3 regions of the Clostridium sp. AWRP genome follow, and region 2 is predicted to be linked to each of the others. Evidence: a T-box and tRNA genes for the amino acid it is inferred to sense, from the RefSeq annotation. Region 2 holds a T-box; the other regions hold tRNA genes.

The links. The T-box of region 2 lies ahead of DMR38_RS17345 (valine--tRNA ligase). A T-box ahead of a tRNA ligase gene usually reads a tRNA of that ligase, here a tRNA-Val.
Region 1: it encodes a tRNA-Val, which carries the amino acid that the T-box ahead of DMR38_RS17345 (valine--tRNA ligase) is inferred to sense. The anticodon was not compared.
Region 3: it encodes a tRNA-Val, which carries the amino acid that the T-box ahead of DMR38_RS17345 (valine--tRNA ligase) is inferred to sense. The anticodon was not compared.

Annotation. Positions count from the first base shown of each region.
Region 1 covers NZ_CP029758.2:231,869-242,411, forward strand. The annotation lists gene DMR38_RS01120 (hypothetical protein) at 1-13, shown strand, start outside; gene murA (UDP-N-acetylglucosamine 1-carboxyvinyltransferase) at 108-1,367, shown strand; gene spoIID (stage II sporulation protein D) at 1,552-2,598, shown strand; gene DMR38_RS01135 (M23 family metallopeptidase) at 2,750-3,466, shown strand; gene spoIIID (sporulation transcriptional regulator SpoIIID) at 3,687-3,941, shown strand; gene DMR38_RS01145 (rod shape-determining protein) at 4,039-5,070, shown strand; gene yyaC (spore protease YyaC) at 5,163-5,711, opposite strand; tRNA gene DMR38_RS01155 (tRNA-Thr) at 5,961-6,036, shown strand; tRNA gene DMR38_RS01160 (tRNA-Tyr) at 6,042-6,126, shown strand; tRNA gene DMR38_RS01165 (tRNA-Val) at 6,136-6,211, shown strand; tRNA gene DMR38_RS01170 (tRNA-Thr) at 6,233-6,308, shown strand; tRNA gene DMR38_RS01175 (tRNA-Tyr) at 6,314-6,398, shown strand; SAM riboswitch class I at 6,477-6,576, shown strand; gene metK (methionine adenosyltransferase) at 6,766-7,941, shown strand; gene DMR38_RS01185 (ATP-dependent RecD-like DNA helicase) at 8,072-10,309, shown strand; gene DMR38_RS01190 (hypothetical protein) at 10,293-10,543, shown strand, end outside.
Region 2 covers NZ_CP029758.2:3,733,680-3,744,222, reverse strand. The annotation lists gene yjfF (galactofuranose ABC transporter, permease protein YjfF) at 1-775, shown strand, start outside; gene DMR38_RS17375 (DUF2812 domain-containing protein) at 853-1,602, opposite strand; gene DMR38_RS17370 (PadR family transcriptional regulator) at 1,606-1,938, opposite strand; gene surE (5'/3'-nucleotidase SurE) at 2,125-2,874, shown strand; gene DMR38_RS17360 (ABC transporter substrate-binding protein) at 2,906-3,706, shown strand; gene DMR38_RS17355 (ISNCY family transposase) at 3,888-5,261, opposite strand; gene DMR38_RS17350 (ISNCY family transposase) at 5,565-6,938, opposite strand; T-box leader at 7,142-7,353, shown strand; gene DMR38_RS17345 (valine--tRNA ligase) at 7,437-10,085, shown strand; gene DMR38_RS17340 (folylpolyglutamate synthase/dihydrofolate synthase family protein) at 10,183-10,543, shown strand, end outside.
Region 3 covers NZ_CP029758.2:4,491,860-4,502,402, reverse strand. The annotation lists gene DMR38_RS21230 (FAD-dependent protein) at 1-1,375, shown strand, start outside; gene DMR38_RS21225 (adenylosuccinate synthase) at 1,440-2,726, shown strand; gene DMR38_RS21220 (acyl-ACP thioesterase domain-containing protein) at 2,879-3,634, shown strand; gene DMR38_RS21215 (NAD(P)/FAD-dependent oxidoreductase) at 3,659-4,888, opposite strand; gene DMR38_RS21210 (CoA-binding protein) at 5,231-5,608, shown strand; gene DMR38_RS21205 (pyruvate, water dikinase regulatory protein) at 5,749-6,564, shown strand; tRNA gene DMR38_RS21200 (tRNA-Glu) at 6,791-6,865, shown strand; tRNA gene DMR38_RS21195 (tRNA-Val) at 6,881-6,956, shown strand; tRNA gene DMR38_RS21190 (tRNA-Asp) at 6,962-7,038, shown strand; tRNA gene DMR38_RS21185 (tRNA-Glu) at 7,183-7,257, shown strand; tRNA gene DMR38_RS21180 (tRNA-Val) at 7,273-7,348, shown strand; tRNA gene DMR38_RS21175 (tRNA-Asp) at 7,354-7,430, shown strand; tRNA gene DMR38_RS21170 (tRNA-Thr) at 7,436-7,511, shown strand; gene DMR38_RS21165 (ATP-binding protein) at 7,548-8,534, opposite strand; gene DMR38_RS21160 (DnaD domain protein) at 8,527-9,525, opposite strand; gene DMR38_RS21155 (nitronate monooxygenase family protein) at 9,883-10,543, shown strand, end outside.

The sequences.
Region 1 (10,543 bases), 1.1 Mb from region 2:
GGTGACATATTAGGAATCATATAATATGGATGTTTTTGTTAAATGTAACTTATAAGGCGGTACAAAAATTAAGTAACATATTAGCAATTATAGAATGGAGGAACATTATGAGTAAAATAGTAGTTAAGGGAGGAAATAAACTGCATGGAGAAGTAAATATCAGTACTGCTAAAAATTCTGTATTGCCTATTATAGCAGCTTGTATTTTAAGTGGAGATAAATGCGTAATAGAAAAAGTGCCAATGCTTGAAGATGTTTTTGTAATAAGTGACATATTAAGGAGTATATCTGCAGATATAAATATAGACAAAGATACAAATAAAGTCATAATAGATTCATCTAATATAAAAGATTGCAATCCATGCAGCGAATTGGTAAAAAAAATGAGGGCGTCATTTTTAATAATGGGTCCTATGATAGCTAGGTTTGGAAAGTTCAGATTATGTCTCCCAGGGGGATGTAATATTGGAACTAGACCTATAGATCTTCACTTGAAGGGCTTAAGTGCTTTGGGAGCAGAGGTGAATGTAGGCCATGGATATGTAGAAGCAAGTGCTAAGAAGTTGATAGGAAACAAAATATATCTGGATTTCCCTTCAGTGGGGGCTACAGAAAATATAATGATGGCATCGGTAATGGCAGAAGGAGAAACTATAATAGAGAATGCAGCAGAAGAACCCGAAATAAGGGATTTGGCAAAATTTTTAAATAGTATGGGAGCAAATATTATTGGTGCAGGGTCAGGTACTATTAAAATATTAGGAGTAAAAAGCTTAAAGGGAAGTACTCATAGACCAATATTTGATAGGATAGAATCTGGCACTTTTATGGTGGCAGCTGCTATAACTAGAAGTAAGATTAAAATAAATGGTGCTAATGAAGAATACTTAAAACCTATAATCGCCAAGTTAACTGAAGTTGGAGTTCATATAAGCTCACAAGGAAGTAGCTTGATTGTAGATGGAAGAGATGAATTAAGACCTGTAGATATTAAAACTATGCCTTATCCTGGCTTTCCAACTGATATGCAGTCACAGATGACAGGACTTTTATGTACTGTTATGGGTACAAGTATAATAACAGAAACTATTTTTGAAAATAGATTTATGCACGTAGCAGAGATGAAAAGGATGGGAGCAAACATAAAGATAGATGGAAGAAGTGCAATTATAGAAGGTGTAAAAAAACTTACTGGAGCAGAAGTTAAAGCAACAGACTTAAGAGCTGGTGCAAGCCTTATACTTTGCGGGTTGGCAGCAGAAGGTGAAACAGAAATTGCAGATATATATCATGTAGATAGAGGTTATGTAGATATTGAAAAAAAATTAAAAGCACTAGGAGCTGATATTGAGAGAATAAATGAATAATACCCCTATTATATATATTATTAGACAAAGAGAAGATTAGAACAAAATTTTTTCTTTGTTTTTTTATTGGAATATTTTATAAGATGCGGCAATAAAAATATAATATTGTAGTTCAAAATATATATAAGGCATTTTCAAAGAAATGACTTGCTATTTTCTTTCAAACGCCTAACAGGAGAAAAATATGAAGGGTGATATATTAGACTTTTTAAAAAAATTTATTATTTTAGTGTTTATGGGTACATTATTTGTAATTGTACTCTCCTTATTTATGGTGGGAATGGGAAACCAAAAATATGATAACTTACCTCAATTCCTAATAAAGTCAAAAAATATAATACTAAAAAAACAGGACACTAGATCAGAAAAAATAAAGGTGTACATAACTAAAGAAAATACAGTAAAAGAAATGGATTTAGAGCAATATGTAACAGGAGTAGTAGCTGCTGAAATGCCTGCCGAATTTTCAGAAGAAGCGCTTAAAGCACAGGCTGTGGCGTCTAGAACTTTTGCAGCTGCACATATGGGAATGTATGGAGGTAAAAAATACAAGAGCAATACAGGTGCAGATGTATGTGATACAGTTAAGTGCCAGGTGTTTGTTAATAAAGAAGATAGGATGAAAAACTGGCCTAAGAGTGATGGGGATAAATATTGGAGCAAAATTGTAGATGCAGTACAAGCTACTTCAGGACAGGTGCTGACTTACAAAAATAAATTGGTGATGGAACCCTACTATTTTGCAGTAAGTGCAGGAAGAACTGAAAATTCAGAAGACGTATTTGGAGAAGCAGAGGGGTATTTAAAGAGCGTAGAAAGTCCAGGAGAAGAAAGTGCAAGAAAATATAAAACTTCAGTGAAAATGTCATATATAGATTTTATAAATAAGGTAAACTCAAGTTATGCTAATTCAGGGTTATCTTTAGAAAACTTACCCAACCAGGTAGTTATAAAAAGTAAAAATGAAAGTGGTTCTGTAAAAGAAATTAAACTTGGTGATATTACTATATCTGGTACGAAATTTAGAACTATTATGGGATTGAATTCGGCAAATTTTAGTATAGATTTTAAAGATGGTGTGTATATTCAATGCACTGGATATGGACATGGAGTTGGAATGAGCCAGTGGGGAGCTAATTATATGGGCAAAAATGGAAAAGACTATAAAAATATATTATCTCATTATTACGAAGGAACTAGTCTAAAAAATGTAAACTTATTTAAAAAATAATAATTATATCAGCTAATTGTATGTTACTGGAATACATTAAATAAATATTAAGTAAAAAAGAGGAAAATTTCCTCTTTTTTTTGTAAAATAATTTCATAAAATATGTATTTTTTTCTATTCTCTGGACAAACTACAAAAAGGAGGTGTTATTATGAACAAAAAATCTTTTAACAAAGCATTCAACTTTTTAAAAAAGGAGAGCTTTTATGTAATACTGTTTATATGTTTATGTATTGCAGTAACAGCGGCAGTAATAACAGCAAGAAATAATAAAAATCAAAGTGCACAGCTTCAAAAAAGTCAGGCTGTAGAGCAGAAAAAAATTAAGGAAACAGCAAAGGCAAATGAAAAGCCTTCTTCCAATTATAACAATGCTCTTCAAGTAAAAAAGGATAATAAGGTAAAATCCAATGTATCTAATAATGAAGCATCGAAGGGAGTATCTAACTCAGTAAGCACTTCCTTTCAAAAGCCAGTAGAGGGTAATATTGCAAGAGGTTATTCAGAGAATCCAGTATATTGGGATTCTACAGCAACGTATAGACCAAACTTAGGATATGATATACAAACTCCACTTGGCAAACCCGTGTTTGCAGCTATGGATGGAAAGGTAGAATCAGTAAATACAGCAACACAGGATGGAGTAGAAGTCATTATAGATCATCAAAATGGATTAAAAACAGTTTATTCTAACCTAGATCCAAGTGTGAAAGTTAGTGCAGGTCAAACCATAAAAAAAGGAACGGTTATTGGAGTAGTTGGGAAAAGTACATTGAGATCAGCTTATGAAAAATACGGAGATCACTTACACTTTGCTGTTTTGAAGGGAAAAGAATTTGTTGACCCAGGTAAGTATATAAAATACTAATATTTGGCCATTTCTTAGAATTTTATGGAGAAATGGCCCATACACAATGAATTTTAAAATATTAACCAGCATATTTATAAATATATAGGAACAAGTAATTAGCAGAGATTATTTAGTTTAATGATAAATACGAGTAAATACGTTTATGGATATATAATGTAAAGTCTCATCATTAATTGTTGATTGTAAAACGGTAACTGTAAAAAGGAGTTGAATAAAATTGAAAGATTATATTGAGGAAAGGGTTTTGGAAGTTGCCAAATATATAATAGGATCTAAGGCCACAATAAGGAAAACGGCTAAGGTTTTTGGAGTAAGTAAAAGTACTATACACAAGGATATGACAGAAAGGCTGCCTAAAATAAATCCTCAAATTGCTCAGGAAGCCAAGAGTATATTGGATTATAATAAGGCAGAGCGGCATATAAGAGGTGGTAAGGCTACCAAAATGAAATATAAAGCTATTGAAGGCTAAAAACATTCCTATTATAATTAGAATATGATATGATAATAAAGGTAAATAAATTTACCTTTTAGTTTGAAAAGCAAAGGAGATTAGGAGTGAAAAGGGAATGTTTTTTAGTATAGGAACTGATATGGGAATAGATCTAGGTACAGCAACCGTACTTGTTTATATTAAAGGCAGGGGGGTAATTTTAAAGGAACCTTCAGTTGTTGCCATAGATAAGATAAAAAATAGAGTACTAGCTGTAGGAGAAGAAGCATGGCAGATGATAGGTAGAACACCTGGTAATATTGTTGCTATTCGTCCATTAAAAGATGGAGTTATATCTGATTATGATGTAACGGAAAAAATGCTGAAGTATTTTATAAGCAAGGCTTGTGGTAAAAATAGGATATCTTCACCGAGAATAGTTGTTTGCGTTCCATGTGAAGCTACTGAAGTTGAAAAAAGAGCTGTAATTGATGCGGCTAAAAATGCAGGTGCAAAAAAGGTGTTTTTAATTGAAGAACCACTAGCAGCAGCTATAGGAGCTGGCATTGACATAACTAAGGCAAGTGGAAATATGGTAATAGATATAGGTGGAGGAACAACTGATGTAGCAGTAATTTCACTTGGAGGAATAGTTGTAAGATCTTCCATCAAAGTTGCAGGTGATAAGTTCGATGAAGCTATAATGAAATATGTAAGAAAAGAACATAAACTGATGATTGGCGAAAGAACTTCCGAAGATTTAAAAATAAAAATAGGATCTGCTTTTGATAGAGATGAAGAAGTAAGTATGGAAATAAGAGGCCGTGATTTAATTACAGGGCTTCCTAAAAATATAACTGTATCTTCTGCAGAAATGAGAATAGCGTTAAAAGAAACTGTAAATTCTATAGCAGATACAACTCGTGCAGTACTGGAAAAAACGCCGCCAGAATTATCAGCCGATATAGCTGATAAAGGTATTTTTATGACTGGTGGAGGTGCACTTTTAAATGGATTGAGTAATTTAATACAAAAAGTAACTAATGTACCCGTTTATGTTGCAGAAGAACCAGTGTCATGTGTAGCGCTAGGTACAGGCAAAGTACTTGAATATTTAGATAAAATGGAAGTAGTTTTTAGTGGCGATGATATAACGTTAATAGATTAAAACAAAGAACAAAATCTAACTTATTTAGTATTATGTATCTTTTAATAAGTTAGATTTTAATTTTCTTAAATACACTAAAATGTTAGATATAGTTAAATATCAGTAAAGATGTTGTTGTAATATAGATAATATGAATGAATTAATGAATAAAGTATTACTTCAGCCATACTTAAAACTAAATTAAGACGTATATTATTGCTGGTATTATTAAATAAGTCTTCATTGTTATTTGAGTCAACTATACCTATTATTGAGGAATTTCCTACATCCGGGAGAGATTTTCCTACACCTTTGCCAGGATGAACGGGGAAGTCTCTTACTTGGATATCGCCTATAGTTTCTAGATCACCTAAACAAGCATCTATTCCTATAATGTTTTTATGCGGGTGAAGTAAATTTATTTTATTCAGTTTGCTTTCAATGTTTAAAGCATGTATAGGATCTGAAATTGTACCGTAGACAGGTAGAGGAAAATGCTTACATTTTAAAAGTGTACCTACTAGGGGACCCAGGCAGTCTCCTATATATCTATCGGTACCAATACATACAATTATGGTATCGTTATTAATGTAATTTTTTAAAAAATAGGCAAGTTTGTAATATGCTAAGGGATCTTTATAATTACTTTTTGCTTTATTCAATATATTCACCTTCTTTTATGTATGTACTTGCGAAGAACACTATATATAATTTATATGATGACTTTATATAAATTATTAAGGCTAAATTAAGTGAATATGATTTTGAAAGAAATATAGAGAAATATGGAGAAAGGTATATGTAATATTGAAATTTAATCATATATTAAATTTGATAATAAGTAAATAAAACTGTATACTAATTTACGTTGAGTACGTTCTTGTTTTAAGGAACGTATGATAATAAGATAAGCTGGCATGGCTCAGCAGGTAGAGCAACTGACTTGTAATCAGTAGGTCGTGGGTTCGATTCCTACTGCCAGCACCAAATATGGAGGAATTCCCGAGTGGCCAAAGGGGGCAGACTGTAAATCTGTTGTCAGTGACTTCGATGGTTCGAATCCATCTTCCTCCACCATAAATGTAAGGGCGCATAGCTCAGCTGGGAGAGCATCTGCCTTACAAGCAGAGGGTCATAGGTTCGAGCCCTATTGTGCCCACCATTTACAATAATAATAGAATAAGCTGGCATGGCTCAGCAGGTAGAGCAACTGACTTGTAATCAGTAGGTCGTGGGTTCGATTCCTACTGCCAGCACCAAATGCGGAGGAATTCCCGAGTGGCCAAAGGGGGCAGACTGTAAATCTGTTGTCAGTGACTTCGATGGTTCGAATCCATCTTCCTCCACCATAAATATAAAGACACTTTTAGGTGTTTTTTGTTTTATAAAAATTGTATAATCTTAACAAATGAAAAATTATGTTATAGCTCTTATCAAGAGAGGCGGAGGGAACAAGGCCCTATGAAACCCGGCAACCAGTGAAAGTCACCAAGGTGCCAATTCCTGCAGGATTCTGCAAGATAAGAGAGTAGTTAAGTTATTTAACCTCTTCTTATCGAAGAGGTTTTTTTAATTGAAATGTCACTTTTGACATTTCAGTTTTATATTGTGAATATAGGATTTGAATTTGCATTTAATGTAAGAGTAATTCATTTAATGTAAGAGTAATTCATTTAATGTAAGAAAAAATATGTTTTTACATGGGAGGTATAGAAAATGAGAAAACTATTTACATCTGAATCAGTTACAGAAGGCCATCCAGATAAAATGTGTGATCAGATTTCAGATGCTATCTTAGATGCCATACTGGAACAAGATCCTTATGGAAGAGTAGCATGTGAAACTGCAACTACTACAGGTATGGTTTTGGTTATGGGTGAGATATCAACCAATTGTTATATCGATATTTCAAAAATAGTTAGAAATACTGTAAGAGAAATAGGATATACTAGAGCTAAATATGGATTTGACTGCGATACTTGTTCGGTAATAAGTTCGATTGATGAACAATCATCGGATATAGCTATGGGAGTTGATAAAGCCTTAGAAGCCAAGGAAGGTTCAATGGAAGCCATAGAAGCTATAGGCGCTGGAGATCAGGGCATGATGTTCGGATTTGCTACAAATGAAACTCAAGAATACATGCCTATGCCAATAAGCCTTGCTCACAAACTTGCAAAAAGATTAGCACAGGTTAGAAAAGATAAAATTTTAGATTATTTAAGGCCAGATGGAAAAACTCAAGTTACTATAGAATATGAGGACAATAAACCAGTTAGAGTTGATACCATAGTAGTATCTACTCAGCATGACGAAATGGTAACTAGAAAACAAATTGAAACAGACATAATAAACAATGTAATAAGACCTGTTGTACCACGAGAGTTTTTAGATTATAAAACTAAGTATTTTATAAATCCAACAGGAAGATTTGTTGTTGGAGGTCCTCAGGGAGATTCTGGACTTACAGGAAGAAAGATAATAGTAGATACCTACGGTGGTTATGGAAGACATGGCGGCGGTGCTTTTTCTGGTAAAGATCCAACCAAGGTTGATAGATCTGCTGCTTATGCTGCAAGGTGGGTAGCAAAAAATTTAGTGGCTGCAGGTATTGCAGATAAGTTGGAAATACAACTTGCTTATGCTATTGGTGTAGCAAAGCCTGTATCTATAACTGTAGATACTTTTGGTACAGGAAATATACCGGAAGAAAAAATAGTAGATATAGTAAATAAGGTATTTGATTTGAGACCAGCTGCTATAATAAAAGATTTAAATCTTAGAAGACCTATATATAGGCAAGTTGCGGCTTATGGACATTTTGGAAGAACTGATATTGATGTACCTTGGGAAAGATTAGATAAAGTTGAAGAAATAAAAAAATATATGTAAATAATGAAAAGCTCTATATTGTAGTATGATATAGAGCTTTTTTAATATGTTAGATTAAGACAAAGTTTAATGTGGTATAATTATTTATAAACATATGATTTTGTTTGTAAATAGGAGTAGGAGAGATTCTATGCAAGAATTACAGGGAATTGTAGAGAGTATAATATTTCAAAATAAAGATAATGGGTATGTAGTTGCTAAAATAAGAGAAAATAAAGACGTAGTAACTATAGTAGGATGTATACCTAATATAATTGAAGGACAAAATTTGAAGGCTGTAGGGGAATGGGTTCTTCATCCTCAGTTTGGAAATCAATTTAAGGTGCAGGCTTTTGAAGAAATAATACCTAGTACTACTATTGGCATAGAGAGATATTTGGCATCTGGGATAATAGCAGGAATAGGCCCTGTAACAGCAAAGAAAATAGTAGAGAAGTTTGGTGAAAATACTCTTCAAATATTGGACAATAACATAGGAAGGCTAAAAGAAATAGAAGGTATAGGAACAAAAAAAATAGCTTTAATAGAGGAATCCTATTCTAAACAAAATGAAGTGAGAAATATAATGATATTTTTGCAAACTTATGGAATAACTCCCAGCCAGTGTGTTAAGATACATAAAAAATTTGGGGCAGATTCTATAAGTATTGTGAAAGAAAATCCATATACTCTTACAGAAGAAATAAGTGGTATAGGTTTTAAAACGGCAGATAAGATAGCAAGAAGCCTTGGAATAGAAAATAATTCTCCATTTAGAATACAAAGTGGAATAAGGTATTTGGTGAACAAGTTTTGCAGCTTGGGAAATACGTATATGCCTATAGATAACCTTATAAAGGAAGGTGTTGACATACTCCATATAACTCAAAAAGAACTGGAAGAAAACATATATGAAAGTTCTGTAAATGGAAAAATAAAATTGGAGAAGTGGGAAGATAAAGTATGTGTATTTTCTATGACTTACTATTATTGTGAATTGAGTGTAACTAGAAAAATATTGATGCTGGCTTTTACTAAATATAAGGACGTGGATTTTAATATAGACAAAGAGATAGAAGATTTTGAGCAGGAAAATAATATGAACTTTGCTGTTTCTCAAAAAGAGGCTATTAGAGGGGCAGTTGAAAATGGAGTGGAGATAATAACAGGAGGTCCTGGAACAGGTAAAACTACAATAATTAATTGCATAATTAGATTATTTGAAAAAGCAAAGCTTAAAGTTTTAATGGGTGCTCCCACGGGAAGGGCAGCAAAGAGAATGTCAGAATCTACAAAACGAGAATCAAAGACAATACATAGGCTTCTTGAAATGGGGGTGGGAAGTGATGAAGAAGCTTTATTTTTTTCAAGAGGAGAGCAATCACCACTGAAATGCGATGTAGTTATTATAGATGAGGCTTCTATGATAGATATAGTGCTCATGAATAACTTATTGAAGGCTGTCTCTATGGGAACTAGGTTAATAATAGTAGGTGATGCAGAGCAGCTTCCATCTGTAGGACCTGGAAATGTGCTCAGAGACTTCATAGACAGTAAATGTATTAAAGTAGTTAGATTAAAAGAGATATTTAGGCAATCAAAAGAAAGCATGATTATAGTTAATGCCCATAAGATAAATTCTGGAGAAATGCCCATTTTAAATAAAAAGAATAAGGATTTCTATTTTATAAAATGTCAGGATCCTTCGGATATATTAGATACATTGGTAGGATTAATAGATAAAAGGCTGCCAAATTTTAATAGTAATTGGAATAAAATAGAGGATATTCAAATACTATCTCCTATGAGAAAGGGAATTTTAGGAGTATCAAATTTAAATAAAAAACTTCAGCAAGTTCTAAATCCTAAAAGCTCTAATAAGAGAGAAAAAAAGTTTAGAGACATTACTTTTAGGGTAGGAGATAAAGTGATGCAGATTAAAAATAATTATACTTTAAAATGGCAAGGTATTTCAGAAGAAAACAAGGAAAGTGGTATGGGTGTTTTTAATGGTGATTTTGGATATATAGAAGACATAGATGAAGAAAAAAATAGAGTGGTAGTTGTGTTTGACGAAGAAAAAAGAGTCATATATGATAGTATGTACTTAGATGAGTTGGATTTATCTTATGCAATAACCATACATAAAAGTCAAGGTAGTGAATTCCCGGTAATTATTATACCTATGTTTATGGGACCGCCGCTGCTTATGAATAGAAATTTATTGTATACGGCTATAACTAGGGCAAAACAGATGGTAATACTTGTGGGAAGTTTAAAAGCCTTAAATTTTATGATAAATAATAATAAAAGTTTTGAAAGGTATTCGTTATTGAAATATAGAATAATGGATATAATGGAGAGTGAAACAAATGCTACTGTGGAATGAAACATGTCTTATTAATGAGAGAAAAAAAATAAGTGAGAATATAGTAAAATGGAGTGGTACCAAAGATACTTTTTTAAATTGCATTTCAGTTCCTTACAATTCTACTGAAATCTTTCTGGGGGTTATTGAAAAGTACATAAGACAAAATAAAAACATTATTTATATTACTAACGAAAAAATGGGTAATGTGGATATAATAAAAAATATAAAAAAGTATACACATTTTATGGACTA
Region 2 (10,543 bases):
AGGTTCTATGATAGCTTTTATAAGTATGATTACTGCAAGTTTATTGCAAAATGGAGTTAATCCATTTTTGGTTATGATTTTTGTTTTAATTGTAGGTATTGTATTTGGAACAGTTCAGGGGATATTAGTAGAAAAATTTGATCTTCATCCATGGATTGTAACATTAGCAGGTATGTTCTTTGCACGAGGCTCAAGTTATGTTATAAGTATAAATACTATAAGTATTAAAAATCCGGTATTTACTGCTATTTCAGGAGTTAGAATACCCATTGGGCCAGGTGTAGCGATATCTATTAATGTAATTGTTAGTTTGATAGTAGCTGCAGTTGCTATATTTGTATTAAAGTATACAAGGTTTGGTAGAACCGTATATGCAATTGGCGGAAATGAAAATTCAGCTATGCTTATGGGTCTAAATACTGGAAAAGTTAAAATTCTTGTTTATACTGTATCTGGTTTTTGTTCTTCTTTAGCTGGACTGTTATTTACTTTATATACACTATCCGGTTACGGTTTACATTGTATGGGAACGGAGATGGATGCTATTGCAGCTTGTGTAATAGGAGGAATATTACTAACAGGAGGATCAGGATATCCTATAGGACCTGTATTTGGTGTTTTAACTATGGGTATAATTCAAAGCCTTATAATGTTTCAAGGAAATCTTAATTCTTGGTGGACAAAGATTGCAGTAGGAATGCTGCTATTTATATTTATTGCACTTCAGAGAATTATTGTTATTAGAGAAGAAAAGAAAAAGGTTGTTATAAGCTGATGAGTTTTATATTTAAAGTTAGGATAAAATAAAAGGTGTTCAATTCATAATTGTTCACCTTTTATTTGGTTTATTTTTTATTTTACGAACATACTTAATAGACAAGTTATGAAAGCAATTAGACCAATTAACAAAAACGCTGCTATGCTTATAATTATAATGTTAAATAGACTTAAAAGGAACAGAGATATTACTAATATAGGTGCAATTGCTGCTAATGTATCTAATAATTTTTTTAATGTTTTATGATTTACATGAGTTGAAGAACCATCCTTAATTCTATTTAATGTAGTGTAATAAGATATACAAGGTAGTCCTGTAACAATAGTTATTATTAATGTTATTATTAATGTAGGTATTAAAATAATACCCCCAATTTTTATATATATGTGAGGTATATAATTATATTTAGCAAGTGATAATAAAATAATAAATAAAATAGAGCATACAATAAGGAATAAAAATGATGGCACTGCGATTTTTTTAGTTAATTTATACTGGCTTATATATTTTTCTGATTTGGTATCACTGTCTGTATAAATTGGTTTTGTATCTTCAGGGGCACTGAATATATGCATTGAATTTGATGCAGAACATATATGATTCCATCCTGCTTCTTTAAAGTACGAAAAGTATTCTTCATCTGCATTATATCTATAATCTAGAGAATATTGCAGTTTTTCAGGTTTAGCTTTTTTAAGTTTGTATCCCATAAAGCTAAATTTATATAAAACCCAGCCTTTGCTTGCATAATCAGAGAGCATTTCCATTTCTTCTTCTTCTCCAAAAGCTACTCCTTTGCTCATGACATATTTTGTGTTGGACATATACTATAACATCTCCTCGCTATTAAAGATTTCTTCTGCAATTTGAACCATCTTACGTTTCCTTCCAACTTCATTTTTTAGAAATTGAATACCTTTATCTGTAGCAATATAAACTTTTTTTTGATCTGATTCCTCTGTAAGTTTTATGAGTTTTGCATCAAGAAGTTTTTTTATACTTGTATATAAAGATGCAGGACCTATTGAAAACTTGCCTTCTGACATTTTCTCAACTGATTTCATAATCAAATAGCCGTGCTTTGGTTTTATTAAAGATAGCAAAATATAATAGTATGCGTCTGTAAGTTCACCCATTTCCAAAGAATTGTTTCTAGCCATTTTTACCTCCTGTATATCATTTAATGACATATCATTTAATATACTATATCATTTAATGATATATATGTCAACAGATATAAAAATAGTTTTAAATTATTATTTTTTATTTATTTCTACATTTAATTTTCTGTATTTGTAGTAGAATAGTTTTAAATGATCAATTTATATAAGTGTGGAGGCTAATTTATGAAATTATTATTGACCAACGACGATGGAGTTAATGCAAAAGGAATATATGCATTAGCTAAAGAATTAGAAAAAAAGCATGAAGTGATAATTGTTGCGCCGGATGTTGAAAAAAGTGCCAGCAGTCATTCTATAACAGTAAGAGATCCTTTATTTGTCAAACAAGTGAAGCTTGAAGGAATAAAATCGAAAGCCTACAGCGTCACTGGTACACCTGCAGATTGTGTAAAGATTGCAATAGATAAAATTGTAGATGGAAATATAGATATGGTGTTATCTGGAATAAATAATGGATTGAATATTGGATTGGACGTATTGTATTCTGGTACGGTTTCTGCAGCTATTGAGGCTGCTATTAATAAAATACCTTCACTGGCTGCATCTATGGAAGTTGAAGATGGAGTTGAAGGAGAATATGAGGATGCAGCAAAATGTGTTTCAGAAGTGCTGGAAAAGCTTGAAGATAAATATATGAAAGATGATGTTGTATTTAATTTAAATATGCCTATGAATATAAAAAAAGGAATTAAAGTATGCAAAATTGGTGAAAGAGGATATACTGGTTATTTTATAGAGGTGGATTCCAAAGATGAGGGAAGGACTTTTCAATTAAAAGGTAAGATGAGTGATTCTCTTGTTATTGACACAGATGGATATTTTATAAAACAAGGTTATGTTACTTTAACACCACTTCACTATGATCTTACTAATTTTAAACTGCTTAAACAGGTTGATAAAGTTTTTAATTAATAAAAAATAGATAAAAACTTGTGTTTTTGTAATGGTAGCAGATAAAACTATGCAGCAGGTACTTAGTAAAAGTTGTGATATTGGATTTTGTGGGCCGGAGCAGACAATATATATATATAACCAGAAAAGAAAGGATTACCCCGTACTGTTTGCACAACTTACAACTACAGATGGTTCTTTTTTAGTTGGTAGAAAAGCCGAAAAAAACTTTGATTGGAAATCTGTAAAAGGTAAAAGTATAATTGGGGGAAGACCTGGCGGAGTTCCCGAAATGGCTCTGGAGTACGTATTGCAGAAAAATGGAATTCAACCTGGAAAAGACGTTAACTTGATAACTAATATTGCTTATACTGCAACAGGAGGAGCTTTTAAAGCGAAAACAGGAGATTATGTTGCACTTTTTGAACCAACAGCTAGTATGCTTGAAAAAGATAAAACTGGATACGTAGTTGCTTCAGTAGGTAAATCTGCTGGTGTACTTCCATATACCTGTTATTTTTCAACTAAATCATATATGGAAAAGAATCCACAGACTATTCAGAAATTTACAAGTGCAATTCATCAAGGACAAATATGGGTTCAAAAACATAGTGATAAAGAAGTGGCTGAAGCTATAAAATCATTTTTCCCTGGAACAGATGAAGATATCTTGATTTCTGTAGTGAAAAATTATAGGGCTATAAATGCTTATGCGACTACTCCAGTTATAAAGCAGCAGGATTTAAACAGACTTGTGGATATAATACAAAACTATAAACCTAGTTTAATACCTTCAAGACCAGACTTTAACAAGATAGTTAATAACTCTTTTGCAGAAAAAGCTATTAAATAACTTATAGCATTTCAAAATGAAAACAAAATTTCTGTCAACTAATTTTGAAAATGTCCCAAAAAGTTTTAATTATTAGCACCAGCAATAGCTGGTGCTTTGTTACGCTTATAACATTATTTTTAGGTATAGCAAACACATCCATCAACTTAAAGTTTTTTAAGTAAAAGGGCTTTTTAGTTCTTTAAGCTATGTTTTCTTTTTGTCTATGAGCCTGCTTATTGCAATAATGTTCAAATGAAGCCTGCTTCCATGGGTGACTCATTGGCGGTATATAGTGTTTCTTTGGAGTTTTTGAGGTCTTCGCAAGATCAAAATTTTTTGATGAAGGAACATGATCCGGAAGCAATTCAAGTGCATAAACTTTTTCGTTTGCACAAAAATATAGATCATTGTTAAATGCCTTTATTACTATACCGCAGGTACCTTTATGGTAATATACTGGGTGACCATTAGCATCTACTGGAAGATAATATCCTTTATTGTATTTTACACAACTCCCATTGTCTACTTTCCTACTAGCAAGTACACCAAGAATTAAATTGATTTTCTCAATATCAGGTTGCGTTTCGAATACAGATTTGATATTATCAACAGGTAAAGCAAATCGAGCATTGAATTTTTTTATGTAGGAATTTAAAAATTCATTTGCCTGCTCAATCGTGCTTATACCAGCTAAACGCAATTCGATAGGAAGTCGTGATTGCAGTGTTTGAAACATTCGTTCCACACGCCCCTTGGCTTGTGGAATGCTGCTGGTTTTAATCTCAATTCCTAACTGCTTGCAGGCATAACCGAATTGGGTAAAAGTGTCCTCTTCGATAGAAGGGGATTTCTTTTGTTTATACTCAAAAACTGTACGCCTATCGGTGTAAAACATATAAGGAATACCATAGGTTTTCAATATTTGCTCAAGTACATGGTAATATCCATTTAGCGTTTCTTGAACATCGAAATAAGCACCTACAATAGCACCTGTGGCATCATCTACAGCTATATGAAGCTGACTTTTTTCTCCACCAAACCAAGGATGAAGAGAAGCATCCATCTGAAGCATTTCTCCAAAGTAGGCACATCTCGGACGCCTAGGATGAGCATCTTCGATAGCAAGAATAGAACTTTGAATAACACTAGCCTGCTTTTTTGACTTTGTAGATTTTTGCATATCTTTAAGTTTAGTGTATAGAGCCTTCTTAGAAGAACGGTTTGCCTTAGGAGACAGGATGAATTCCTGCAAAAGGATGGAACGTATAGTGTTTGATGAAACTTTGATTCCTTCAAATTCTTTTAAGAGTTCTGAAAAATGAGTTAAATTGGTGCCTTCATATTTTGTTCGATATAAGTCAACAATAGTCTGTTTTGTAGAATTATCTAAAGCATGGACAGGTTTTTTACCACGATTTCCATGTATAAAAAAGGCTTTTCCCTGCTCTTTATACCCTTTAATCATTCTGTTAATGTGCCTAACAGTACAGTTAATCTGTACAGCAGCTCTTTGCTTGTTACCATTGCTTTCTACTAATTTCTTGATTATGTTATATTTTGCATTCTCATTCATTGTTAAAACTACCTTTCTGATTTTGTCCACCTCACTTCTTAGTCATGAGGTTTTATTATACTATAAACTTATTTATTTGGGACATAATCAAATGCGGTATACTAAGACATTATCACAATTCAATCATAGCATTTCGAAATGAAAATAAAATTTCTGTCAACTAATTTTGAAAATGTCCCAAAAAGTTTTAATTATTAGCACCAGCAATAGCTGGTGCTTTGTTACGCTTATAACATTATTTTTAGGTATAGCAAACACATCCATCAACTTAAAGTTTTTTAAGTAAAAGGGCTTTTTAGTTCTTTAAGCTATGTTTTCTTTTTGTCTATGAGCCTGCTTATTGCAATAATGTTCAAATGAAGCCTGCTTCCATGGGTGACTCATCGGCGGTATATAGTGTTTCTTTGGAGTTTTTGAGGTCTTCGCAAGATCAAAATTTTTTGATGAAGGAACATGATCTGGAAGCAATTCAAGTGCATAAACTTTTTCGTTTGCACAAAAATATAGATCATTGTTAAATGCCTTTATTACTATACCGCAGGTACCTTTATGGTAATATACTGGGTGACCATTAGCATCTACTGGAAGATAATATCCTTTATTGTATTTTACACAACTCCCATTGTCTACTTTCCTACTAGCAAGTACACCAAGAATTAAATTGATTTTCTCAATATCAGGTTGCGTTTCGAATACAGATTTGATATTATCAACAGGTAAAGCAAATCGAGCATTGAATTTTTTTATGTAGGAGTTTAAAAATTCATTTGCCTGCTCAATCGTGCTTATACCAGCTAAACGCAATTCGATAGGAAGTCGTGATTGCAGTGTTTGAAACATTCGTTCCACACGCCCCTTGGCTTGTGGAATGCTGCTGGTTTTAATCTCAATTCCTAACTGCTTGCAGGCATAACCGAATTGGGTAAAAGTGTCCTCTTCGATAGAAGGGGATTTCTTTTGTTTATACTCAAAAACTGTACGCCTATCGGTGTAAAACATATAAGGAATACCATAGGTTTTCAATATTTGCTCAAGTACATGGTAATATCCATTTAGCGTTTCTTGAACATCGAAATAAGCACCTACAATAGCACCTGTGGCATCATCTACAGCTATATGAAGCTGACTTTTTTCTCCACCAAACCAAGGATGAAGAGAAGCATCCATCTGAAGCATTTCTCCAAAGTAGGCACATCTCGGACGCCTAGGATGAGCATCTTCGATAGCAAGAATAGAACTTTGAATAACACTAGCCTGCTTTTTTGACTTTGTAGATTTTTGCATATCTTTAAGTTTAGTGTATAGAGCCTTCTTAGAAGAACGTTTTGCCTTAGGAGACAGGATGAATTCCTGCAAAAGGATGGAACGTATAGTGTTTGATGAAACTTTGATTCCTTCAAATTCTTTTAAGAGTTCTGAAAAATGAGTTAAATTGGTGCCTTCATATTTTGTTCGATATAAGTCAACAATAGTCTGTTTTGTAGAATTATCTAAAGCATGGACAGGTTTTTTACCACGATTTCCATGTATAAAAAAGGCTTTTCCCTGCTCTTTATACCCTTTAATCATTCTGTTAATGTGCCTAACAGTACAGTTAATCTGTACAGCAGCTCTTTGCTTGTTACCATTGCTCTCTACTAATTTCTTGATTATGTTATATTTTGCATTCTCATTCATTGTTAAAACTACCTTTCTGATTTTGTCCACCTCACTTCTTAGTCATGAGGTTTTATTATACTATAAACTTATTTATTTGGGACATAATCAAATGCGGTATACTAAGACATTATCACAATTCAATCATAAGCATTTCGAAATGAAAATAAAATTTCTTGACAGGTTAAAAAATAACGTTATAATAGAACTATATAAATTTGAATTTGTTAACTGTGAAAAAGAGGATTAGAGATAATGGAGTATAAAGAGAGGAAAATCTGTTAGTTGAGAGGTTTTCTATATGGATTATCTTGAAGGTAGCTTTGGAGTTTCTTTGCTGAAATAACAGTAGGTAAAGACGGTTTTCTTAATCGTTATTTTTTAAGAGCCTGTATTTACAGGAAAAAAGGTGGTAACGCGGGTCTTCGTCCTTTATGGATGAAGGCTTTTTTGATTTAAGAATGTAAATACTTGAATTGGTATTAATATTAGAATATCTAATAATTAGGAGGAGATTTGATGGCACAAAAGAAAGAAATGGCAACTACTTATAACCCAAAAGAATTTGAAGACAGACTTTATGATCTTTGGCAAGAAAAAGGATATTTTACACCCAAAGCAGATAAAAATAAAAAATCGTATACAATAGTAATACCACCTCCAAATATCACAGGAAAATTGCACCTTGGACACGCGCTGGATGATACTATACAGGACATAATAATAAGAACAAAGAGAATGCAGGGCTACAGTACACTATGGCTTCCGGGTGAAGATCATGCAAGTATTGCAACTGAGGTAAAAGTTGAAAAAGAACTCTTGAAGAAGGGAATAGAAAAAAAGAAAATAGGAAGAGAAAAGTTCCTTGAAGAAACCTGGGATTGGAGTAATGAATACAGGGGCAGAATAAGAAACCAGGTAAAGAAGCTTGGTTGCTCTGCAGATTTTACAAGAGAGCGATTTACTATGGATGAAGGCCTCAATAAGGCAGTAAAAAAGTTCTTTGTAAAACTATATAATGATGGCCTTATATATCAGGGAAACAGGATAATAAACTGGTGTCCTAAGTGTCAGACAGCTATATCCGATGCGGAAATCGAGTATGAAGAGCAGCAGGGACATTTTTGGCACATAAAATATAAGATTGTAGGCAGTGACGAATATCTTGAAATTGCAACTACAAGACCTGAAACAATGTTTGGAGATACAGCCATTGCAGTTAATCCTAAGGATGAAAGATATAAGCATTTAGTAGGAAAGAAAGCTATACTTCCAATTATAAATAGGGAAATACCTATAGTTGAGGATGACTATGTAGACATGGAGTTTGGTACTGGAGCGGTTAAGATAACACCAGCCCATGATCCTAATGACTATCATGTAGGAAAGAGACATAACCTTCCTGAAATAATAGTAATGAATGAAGATGGAACTATAAAATTACCTGGGACAAAATATGATGGACTCGATAGATATGAAGCTAGAAAGTTAGTAGTAGAAGATTTGGATAAGCAGGGATATTTGGTTAAAATCAAAGAACATGCACATAATGTAGGATGTCATGACAGATGTGGTACTACTATCGAACCTATGCTTTCAAAGCAGTGGTTTGTGAAAATGAAATCACTGGCAGAACCTGCTGTTAAAGTTGTAAAAGATAAAAAAGTTAAATTTATACCTGAAAGATTTGAAAAGACTTATTTCAACTGGATGGAAAATATTCAGGATTGGTGTATTTCAAGACAGCTCTGGTGGGGACATAGAATTCCTGTTTGGTACTGTAAAGACTGCGGTGAAGTTATAGTAACAGATGGAGAAGCTACGAAATGTCCAAAGTGTGGTTCAACTAACTTAGAGCAGGATAAAGATGTACTGGATACCTGGTTTAGTTCTGCACTATGGCCTTTCTCAACACTTGGATGGCCAGATAAGACAGAGGATTTGAAATGCTTCTACCCTAACAATACTCTTGTTACAGGATACGACATAATATTCTTCTGGGTTGCAAGGATGATATTCTCAGGTCTTTACTGTATGGACGATATTCCTTTTGAAAATGTACTTATACACGGTATCGTAAGGGATTCTCAAGGAAGAAAAATGTCAAAATCACTTGGAAATGGTGTAGATCCAATAGAGGTAATAGAACAATATGGAGCAGATGCTCTTAGATTTACGCTTATTACAGGAAATGCACCAGGAAATGACATAAGGTATTATTCAGAAAGAGTTGAAGCATCTAGAAATTTTGCAAATAAAATATGGAATGCTTCAAGATTTGTACTTATGAACATAGATGAAGATTTGATGAATAAGTATAAAGACTGCAAAGATTACAGTGGTGCAGATAGATGGATAATGTCTAAATTAAATACTCTTGTAAAAGAAGTTACAGACAACATAGAAAAATTTGAACTTGGAATAGCTTCTCAGAAATTATATGATTTTATATGGGGAGAATTATGTGATTGGTATATAGAACTTGTTAAACCTGTTATGTATGGTGAGGATGAAAAAGCCAAGGGTGTGGCATACAACGTGTTAAACAATGTATTATCTACAAGTTTGCAGCTATTACATCCTGTAATGCCTTTCATAACTGAGGAAATATATACTCACCTTTATACAGAGTATGAATCTATAACTATATCGAAATGGCCAGAATATGATGAAAGCCTGAAGGATTTAAAGGCAGAAAAAGATATGGAATATATTATAGAGGCTATTAGAGAAATAAGAAATATTAGAACAGAAATGAATGTACCATTTTCCAGAAAAGCAAAAATCATGGTTCATGTAGCTGAAAAAGATGCATATGAAGCTTTTCAAAATGGAGAAGATTATTTCAAAAAATTAGCTTCTGCTAGTGAAGTTGAATTTTTAAAAGATAAAAATGATGCACCAAAGAATATAGTATCTGCAGTAACTAGGGGAGCAGAATTATTCATTCCACTTTTTGATCTGGTAGATATGGATAAGGAAATTGAGAGACTTAATAAGGAAAAGAAAAAATTAGAAGGAGAAATAAAGAGAGTAGAAAACAAACTTTCAAATGAAAAGTTTGTTTCCAAGGCACCAGAAACTGTAGTAAATGCAGAAAGAGAAAAAGGTGACAAATACAGAGAAATGCTGAATACTGTAGTTGAAAGATTGGAAAATATAAAATAGAATTTAATTTAGATGGGGTTTAAACTCCATCTAAATTAAATTTAACTTATCCAGAGACGCAGTCATGGGATAAAATAAAGTATGGGGGTGTGTTACTATGAATTATGATGAAGCAATCGAGTACATAGAAACTACTGCTAAGTTCGGGAGTAACTACGGACTTGATAGAACACAAAAAATGCTGGAGCTTTTAGGTAACCCACAGAAGAAAATAAAGACAATACATGTGGCAGGTACCAATGGTAAGGGCTCTATTACTGCAATGATAAACAGAATACTAATGCAAGCTGGATTTGAGGTAGGTATGTACACTTCACCTTATTTAGAGGTATTTGAAGAGAGAATCCAGATAAATGGTACTAACATACCTAGAGATGATTTGAGCAGGGTAGTAACCAAGGTATCAGAAACTGTTAAAAAGGTTATCAAGCTTGGATATGAAAATCCTACTGAATTTG
Region 3 (10,543 bases), 760 kb from region 2:
TGGAGCTGGTCCTGCGGGAATATTTACTGCTTTAGAAATTACAAAGCTTAACAAAAATCTGAGTGTACTTATAATTGATAAAGGCAGAAATATAGAAGATAGAAAGTGTCCGGCTAGGATAAATGGAAAGTGTGTAAATTGCAATCCATGTGGTATTACTTCTGGCTGGTCAGGTGCAGGAGCTTTTTCTGATGGAAAGCTTTCTTTAAGCCCAGAAGTCGGGGGTAGAATTTTAGAGTATTTTTCAGAAGATGAATGTAAAAAATTAATAAAATATTGTGATGATATATATTTAAATTTTGGAGCTAACAAGGTTGTATATGGATTAAACAATGAAAATATAGATAAGATAAAGTATGAAGCAAGCAAATATAATATTCGTCTTATACAGTGTCCTGTTAGGCACCTGGGAACAGAGTTAGCCTATGAAGTACTGAAAAAAATGTATTACCATCTTTTAGATAACACAAACACTGAATTTAGTGAACTTACTACAGTAGATGAGATATTAGTAGAAGATGATAGTGTGATTGGAGTTTGTGTGGAAAACAAGGATGGTAGGAAAAAGGTTTTAGCAGATCATGTAGTAGTTGCTCCAGGCAGGGGCGGTGCAGAATGGTTTTCAAATCAATCTAAAAAGTTAGAGTTAAAAACTACAAATAATGCTGTAGATATAGGTGTTCGAGTTGAAGTACCAAATTCAATAATGGATCACTTGACTAAAGACTTATATGAAGCGAAACTTGTATATTATTCTGATACTTTTGATAATAAGGTTAGAACTTTTTGCATGAACCCAGGTGGTGTAGTATCAGAAGAGCACTATGATGGTACCATAGCAGTTGTAAATGGGCATAGTTATGAAGAAAAAGAGTTGAGAACAGAAAATACAAACTTTGCAATGCTCGTTTCTACATCTTTTACGGAACCTTTCAATCAACCTATAACTTATGGTAAGTATATTGCAAAGCTTGGAAATATGCTTACTGGAAATGGCATAATGGTGCAAAGACTGGGTGATTTATTAAATGGAAGAAGAACTGATTATTCAAGACTTAAAAAATCTACTACTATTCCAACTTTGAAATCAGCAGTGCCTGGAGATTTAAGTTATGTTTTACCTCAGAGATATCTTACATCCATAGTTGAGGCACTAAAAGCTTTTAACAATGTAGCACCAGGACTTTATAGTAAAAATACACTTTTATATGGTGTGGAGGTAAAATTCTATTCTAGTAAATGTGACACAAATGATAAGTTTGAAACTTCTATAAAGAATCTATATGCCATAGGAGACGGTGCAGGTATTACAAGAGGACTTATGCAGGCATCAGTAACAGGTGTAGTAGTTGGAAGAGACATAGTTAGCAAGTAATTGTAAATTATTATATATTATTTTGAAAGATTTGGGTTATACAAAAAAAGGGGAGGAAATTCTCATGTCAGCATTTATTGTTTTAGGATCCCAATGGGGTGATGAAGGAAAAGGAAAGATGACAGATTATCTTGCAAAAGGGGCAGATGTTGTTGTTAGGTTTCAAGGCGGAAATAATGCAGGTCATACAGTTGAAGTAGGTGATAAGCAATACAAACTTCATCTTGTACCATCTGGAATATTGTATAAAGATAAGGTGAATGTAATAGGAAATGGAGTAGTACTTGATCCAAAAGCATTATTTGAAGAAATGGATTATTTAAAAGACCTAGGAGTAGACATATCACCTGACAATTTAATAATAAGTGATAGAGCCCAGCTTATTATGCCTTACCATAAGGTATTAGACGGTATAAAAGAGAGGGCAAGGGGTAAAAAAGATATAGGAACTACAGGAAAAGGAATTGGACCGTGCTATACGGATAAGATGGAAAGAAGCGGCATAAGAGTTTGTGACCTTATGCACCAGAATATATTTGAAGAAAATCTAAGAGAAAATTTAAAAATAAAGAATGACATAATAACTAAGGTTTATGGAGAAAAGGCTCTTGACTTTGATACTATATACAATGAATATATTGATTATGCAAAGAGATTAGCTCCTTATGTTAAAGATATATCTGTAGAAGTATATAATAGTATAAAAGCTGAAAAAAAAGTATTATTTGAAGGGGCACAGGGTAGTTTACTTGATATAGACTATGGAACTTATCCTTATGTTACATCTTCAAGCACTATTGCTGGCGGAGTATGTATTGGTTCAGGAATAGGCCCTACTATGATAACAGGAGCAGTAGGTATTGCAAAGGCGTATACTACAAGAGTAGGAAAAGGACCTTTCCCTACAGAGCTTTTTGACAAAACAGGAGAATGGATTAGGGAAAATGGTCATGAATATGGAGTTACTACAGGAAGAGCTAGAAGATGTGGATGGCTAGATCTAGTAATACTTAAGACTAGCAGTAGAGTTTCTGGACTTACAAGCTTTGCTATTACAAAGATAGATACTTTAGCAGGGCTTGAAAAGGTAAAAGCATGTGTAGGATATAAATTTAATGGAAAAGTTATAGATTATATACCTGCAAGTTTAGAAGATTTAGCTAAATGTGAACCTGTATATGAAGAATTTGAAGGTTGGGGCAGGGAAATAGAAAATGCCAAAACTTATGACGAGCTACCAGAGAATGCTAAAAAGTATTTAAGTAGAATAGAAGAATCTACGGGAACAAAGGTATCTATAGTATCTGTTGGACCAAGAAGAGATCAGACAATAGATGTAAGCGAAATATAAATTAAACTTATCACCCTTAAATAAATTTATTAAATTAAGTTTATTTAAGGGTGAATTTTTGATTTCTAGCAATTTTATTCTACAGAAAAAATGGAAATTATATTATAATATAGATATGATAAAAATTTCTAAGATAAGGAGGGTAAATAAAATTGGAAAATGTAGTTACTGAAAAAGAATATGAAGTCCAATACTATGAAATAGATTTTAGAAAGAAATTGCTTGTAACAAGCCTTATGAATTATTTTGAAGATGTATCTACAAAACAATCAGAAGACATAGGAGGAGGACTAGATTACTTAAAACAGACTGGAGTAGCCTGGGTACTATATAAATGGGATATACATATTAATAGGCATCCTAATTATGGTGAAAAAATAGCAGTTCAAACTAAAGCATATTCCTTTAGAAAGTTCTATGGATATAGGACCTTTAAGGTTTTAGATGATAAGGGAAATGTCATTGCATCAGCCAATTCAATATGGCTTCTTATAGATAAGGAAAAACGTAAAGTAATCAGGATAACTGAAGATATGTATAAAATGTATGGTGTAGCTGAAAATGATATAAAACGGTTGATTATTAAAAAGATAAAGTTACCAGAACAGTTTGACATAGAAAAAAGTTTTGATGTAAGGTACAGTGACATAGATACCAACAGGCATGTCAATAATGTTAAGTATGTAGATTGGATTGTGGAAACTATACCTCTTGATATAGTACTTAATTTTAATATAAAAAATCTAAATATAACTTATGAAAAAGAGGCATTATATGGAGAAAAAATAAAAATATATACTGAACTGAAAAAGAAAGAAAATAGTTATATATCTCTGCATAAGATAGTGGATGAAGAGGAAAAAGAATTATCAGCGATAGAAGCGGTTTGGGAGAAGAATGAAGAATAAAAAGCAGAGAAAAAGGCTGATGAATTATGTTTCAGCAGCACTTTTCCCTGCAGTAAATCCCGAACTCCAGGCCCATTGTAAATTAAAACCACCACAGTCACCATCCACATCCAAAATTTCTCCTGCTAAATATAAATTTTTTACTTTTTTTGATTCCAAAGTAATGCTGTTTACTTGAGCGGTGTCTACTCCGCCACAGGTAACTTGAGAATTTTTAAAGGAATTAGTGTCATATACTGTAAATTCCCAGGATTTGAGTAAGTGACATATATTCTTTTTTTCCTGCCAGTTTAATTCACTACATGGTTTGTGAATATCTTCAATGGACGATTCTCTTAAAAGTATAGGTATGATTTTTTTATTTATTACTCCTATGAATGAGTCGAATATACTTCTGTAACCAAAAGTTCCCCAACGATTTTCTAAGAATTCTACTAAATCCTTTTCTTCAAAATCTGGAAGCATGTCAATTTTAATTTTAACGGACTTTTTATTAAATAAATTACATGAGGCTATGCGACTTATGTCAAGTATAGGTGGCCCTGATATTCCGTAATCTGTAAATAATATTTCTCCATATTCTCTTTTTTGCATTATATTATCCACAACTATGTATACATACCCATTGAATTTTACTCCCGATAGGGCTTTTAAATGATTATAGCTTAATTTCAACTGTACAAGGCCAGGAAGGGGCGGTATTATACTGTGGCCAAGGCTTTTACATAGGGTAAATCCCGAACCGTCAGATCCTGTATTAGGGGCAGATTTTCCACCTGTACATAATATTAGTTTATTACATTCGTAAATTTGATCATTACAGTATATTTTAAAGGATTTTTTATTAAAGGATATATTACCGACTTTTGAATTTAAATAAACAGGTATATTTCGATCTTCAATAGCCATTTTCAATATATCTAGTACGGAGGATGATTGAAGAGAAAGAGGATACATCCTTCCGTTTTCCAAAGTTGTAATTGGAAGACCTAGTGAATTAAAAAAGTTTATTGTGTCGTCAAGGGAAAAATTATTTAAGACATTTTTAAAAAAACTAGCATTATTACTGTGATATCTGCAAAAATCTATATTTTTATTAGTTATATTACATCTACCATTTCCAGTTGATAATATTTTACTCCCTATCCTATTTTTGAATTCTAAAATTGCTACGTCTTTTCCTCTGTCTTTTGTCGTAATTGCAGCCATGATACCAGAAGCACCTGCACCAATTACTATGATTTCATGAAACATGTAGATACATCTCCTATTTAACAAAATTCATTTATCCGATCACTACCATTGCTAACACCCCCCATCTTTTATCAAAGTGGGGGATAAGCACTGCTACGTGCCTGGATAAGTTCTCCTAAGGTTCAGCTGGAGAAAGCCATCCTTATAAGAAAGCTCCATCTGAACCTAAGAATCACTTGATAGTTATATTTTAACTTACTTGTACTTTTTTTAATACAATTTGCAAAAAAATATATATTTAACTGCAGTTTGTAATATAATAAAAACAACATTATAAACATGAACGAGATAAAATTTTATTTCTATAATCTTATATATTTTGTAAAAAGGAGTGCTGTCCAAATGGAAGCTGCTAATTTCCTATACTATAAGAACTGGGTAGTAGTTGGCGATGTGTCTAATGAAGAAAAATATGCTTTTAAAATATTAAGTTCTCTTAAGGGCGCAATGTATAATGCAGAGGGAGTGAATCCTAGAGATGATAGTGGGAAGGTACACAAATCTTTAAGTGAAATACCTTTTAAAGTAGATGTACTTGATTTGTGCATAAATCCTAAGACTGGTATTGATATAGTTAAAGAAGCTTTTCAAATTGGCATAGACAAAATATTAATACAGCCAGGTGCAGAAAGTGAAGAAATATTAAATTTCTGCAGTAACAATGCAATTGATGCAGTAAAAGGATGTGCACTTGTAGAACTTACGAAAAAACATCAATGAATCTTACTTAGTGGGAGTTCGGTTTCTCCCACTAAGTCTATATGAATTATCTAGGGGCGTAGATACTGTTAGCTCCCACTTTTATCAAAGTGGGAGTGTTTACAGTAGGTAGCCATCAGATAAAGTTTAGGGGGTTTTTTATGCTTAAAATATATGCAGTTTCTGACTCTATAGGTGAGACTGCAGAACTTGTTGCTAAAGGTGCTGCTAGCCAATTTTATTCAGAGATAGAAGTACACAGGGTACCTTATATAAAGAGTTATGAGGATGTAAATGAATTTATAAATGGGTTAGAAAGCAAAGAAAATATCATGGTTATATCTACAATAGTCCTTGTAGAAGTAAGAGAATTTCTAGTTCAAAGGTGTGTAGAATGTGGTATTCCTATAAATAATATTTTAGGACCTTGTATAAGTATGGTATCAAGGATACTAAATAAAATACCTGAATATAGGCCAGGTGCTGTATGGGAAATAGATTCTGAGTATTATAAAAAGGTAGAGGCAGTAGAATTTGCCATAAAATATGATGATAGCAAGGATAATTCAGGAATAAAGTATGCAGATGTTGTTCTTTTAGGCCTTTCTAGAACTTCTAAAACACCACTTTGTATGTATCTTGCAAATAAGGGAATAAAAGCTTTGAACATACCGCTTATGCCCGAGGTACCTGTACCAGAGGAGCTATTTGACATTGATAGAAAAAAGATTGTAGCCCTTACTATAGATCCAGTGCACTTAATAGAAGTAAGAAAACATAGAATAGATAGATACAATACTATATCTAATAGATTTAAGTATGCAAATGAAGAAAGGGTTCTTCAGGAACTGGAATTTTCAGATAAGGTTATAAGAAGATTGAGGTGTAAGGTAATAGATGTGACAAAAAGGGCAATAGAGGATACAGCATTAATTATAATGGAGTATATAGGATACATAGAATCAAAAGGTTATTAAAGTACAAATTTTATTATAAGAAAGCTGTTTTTTTGCTTTTATATTCAAAATCATATAAGAAATTTCAAATTATAAAATTGACCTCATGCGTTGATACATAAGGAATCGTGAAGAAAAGTTCAAAGATGTCCAATAAAATATCACAAAAAAGTATTGACACTTTATAAAAAATTTTGTATTATAGTGTATGTCAGGTCGTTAGGTACGACTTAATAAAACAGTATAAGGCCCCTTGGTCAAGTGGTTAAGACACCACCCTTTCACGGTGGTAACAGCAGTTCAAGTCTGCTAGGGGTCACCAAGAGTAAGTATATGTGGGCGCATAGCTCAGCTGGGAGAGCATCTGCCTTACAAGCAGAGGGTCACAGGTTCGAGCCCTGTTGTGCCCACCACATATGGCTCAGTAGCTCAGCTGGTTAGAGTGCCGGCCTGTCACGCCGGAGGTCAAGGGTTCGATCCCCTCCTGAGTCGCCATTATCTATGGTTATGCATAGAGTTGATTTTTAAGTTTAACTTAAAGAGAAGTCTACACTTAAGGTGAGGTTTACTTGTTTAAGTTAAAGCTCTTAACTTATGCTGTGTAGTAATAGTTAGAGATTTACATTGACAATTGAATAAGGCCCCTTGGTCAAGTGGTTAAGACACCACCCTTTCACGGTGGTAACAGCAGTTCAAGTCTGCTAGGGGTCACCAAGAATAAGTATATGTGGGCGCATAGCTCAGCTGGGAGAGCATCTGCCTTACAAGCAGAGGGTCACAGGTTCGAGCCCTGTTGTGCCCACCACATATGGCTCAGTAGCTCAGCTGGTTAGAGTGCCGGCCTGTCACGCCGGAGGTCAAGGGTTCGATCCCCTCCTGAGTCGCCATATGTGCTGGCATGGCTCAGCAGGTAGAGCAACTGACTTGTAATCAGTAGGTCGTGGGTTCGATTCCTACTGCCAGCACCAAAAATAAGAATGTATTTTTAATACATTCTTATTTTTTTATTTGAAATTTTTATTTTGAATATTTTGTTTTATTCTTATGTCTTCTCCGAAAAACTTATACAAAGTAAATTCTCCAAGCAACCTAGAAGAAATTCTCTCTGAATAGCATTTTAAAATTTCTTCTAAGTCATAGTTTGTAGATACAAGCATTTTACTTTGTTTCAATAATTTTTTATTTAAAAGGTTAAATAGTTCAGTTTTAGAAAAGTCCGTTATTTGCTCAGAGCCTAAATCATCTATTATGAGTAAATCACAATTCATTAAAATATCTTCTAATTCTATGTTATTGTTGAATCTTATATCTCTTAGGTCTTTAATCAAGGATTCAGAAGTTCTATAAATTACTAAAAAACCTCTGTCTATCAATTCTTTTGATATACAATTTGACAAGAAGGTCTTTCCCGTTCCGGCAGATCCATAAAATAATAAATTTTCGCTGTAGTTAGAAAAGTTTTCTATGTATTTCCACGATGTGGATGCTATTGTTTCTATATTTTTTCTAGGACTTGTAGGGTTTCCTTCACTTTTGGTGGAGGAATATAGCTGAAAGTTAAAGTTATCGAAGTTATTCTTAGCTAACATATTTTTGAAGTCAGAATTGCTGTAGTAAAGTTTAATAAGTTTTTGTTTGTAGCAGTCGCATTTTTTGTTTCCAATGAATCCAGTATCTTTGCATTTATCACATTTATAGGACATATCTAAATAATTTACAGGATAATTATTAGATGTTAAAATATGAGCTTTTTTTATCCTTAAATATGAAATTTTTTGGTGAAGTTCCTTTAAGTAAATATCCTTGTTTGAGACATTGTTTAATATATTTATTGATAATTTTAAGGAAAGTCTACCTATTTGATTTTGTATGTTTAATACTTCAGGTAGTTTTTTTTTAATTTCTTCCTTTCGAAAGCCTAAAGCTTTTCTATCATCGTCTCTTATTTTTTCATATATTTTCATTATATTAGAGTGATAGCTCTTAATCATTCTTATCCCATCCTAGTAGTTTTTTTTCTAAGTCTTTAAAGTCATAGTTTCTTTGTTTAAAATTGTTGAAAGTTCCTTTTGAACTTTTATTTTCTGTAATTCTATTTACATTTTTAAAATTGCCTTTATTTACTTTCTTTGAATCCTTTTTTTCTATATCTTCTAATGTCTTAATTTTATCTTTATTCCAGCTTGTTAATATTCCATCAATATATTTAAAGTCAGCCTTATTTATTCTTTGAAAGCATATATCACAAGCTTTATATATAATTTCAACTGAGAAATTGTAAACCTGAATCCATTTAGAAAGTAAATCCTCTTGGGGTTTCATTATTTCTCCATCTTTTATACCAAGATAGCCTAAAATTTTTCTTATTTTAATCCATTTATCTTCATGTTTTTTTATAAAAGACTGGGCATCATTTATATCTCTTATTTTAGCGTCAAACCAGGATATTGCAGTTTTTTCTATATATCTGCTGTTGGTTTTTCCTTTTAAAGCACAGTATTGAACTAAAAGAAGTATAATCTCTGGAGAAAAATTAAAATCATTTAACCAACTTATGTACATAGTCATTTCTTTTGAAGATAAGGTCCTACCTAAGGATTTTTCTATATCTTCAAGCATATCTTTAATAGAAGTTTTATTTAATTCTTCAAGTAAATTTATATCATCTTCTTTCTCATTGTCTCTATCTGATAAATCTAAGAATTCTATATTATAGTTTCCCATATTGTCAACGGGTACCATTTTAATAACATTTTCGTCATTCCAGTAGTTCCAAGCGTTTAATACATCTGTTTCTAAAAGATGCAAAGCACTTGCAACAATTTGAGAGCTAACTCCTAATTCACCTGATTTGCAATATTTTAGCCCAAGCAGGTATACTTTAACAAATTCCCCTCGGGCTTTAGGCATAAACTTATCTATAAAAACGTTGCTTACAGGAGTATAGTTAGCTTCAGCAGTCTTAAATACAAAAGTACTCATATATTTTTTACCTACCTTTTATAAGCTTTGTTTTAAAAAGCTATCATATAAATATTATAACAAAATATAAAAAGTATAACAATGTAATACTTTTGGGATTATTTTCTATATTTAAGTTTACTAACGTTTGAATTTATTATATTATAGAGTTTAAAGGCATAGTTTTAAACTATTTTGTTTTAAATATTATATTAAAATTACTTGATTATACTAAGGTAAATAGGATAAAATTAAATTTTAGGATATAGTAGTCTTTAATCTTAAAATTTTAAGATGCTGGACAGTTAAAAGTTTTTAATATATACTTTGAATATCAAAATATTGGAGTATCAAAAATTATTTAAAGGAGGGGGTCACATGAAATTACCTCCATTGATCATAGGAGATCTAAAAGCTAAAATACCTATTATACAAGGTGGAATGGGTGTAGGAATTTCTCTACATAATTTAGCACAGGCAGTAGCAAATGAAGGTGGTATAGGTATAATTTCTACAGTGCAGATAGGATATAGAGAACCAGATTTTGAAGCTAACCCAACAGATGCTAACCTTAGAGCATTGAGAAAGGAAATACAAAAAGCTAAAGAATTGAGTCCCAAAGGTATAATTGGAGCAAATATTATGGTGGCTATAAATGATTATAATGATATGGTAAAGACTTGTATTGAGGAAAAAGCTGATATTATAATATCTGGAGCAGGACTTCCGCTTATTTTACCTAAACTTGTTGAGGGAAGCAGCATAAAGATAGCACCTATAGTTTCTTCAGGGAAGGCAGCTTCTCTTATAATTAGACACTGGTTGAAAAAATATTCTAGACTTCCGGATTTAGTTGTAGTAGAAGGACCTAAAGCTGGGGGACATTTGGGATTTCATTTAGAACAACTACAAGAAGGAAAAGAATGCTTAGAAGATATAGTATGTGAAGTAATCAAAGTAGTTAAATATTTTAGAGAAAAATATAATAAGAATATTCCTGTAGCAGCAGCTGGTGGAATATATACAGGAGCGGATATTG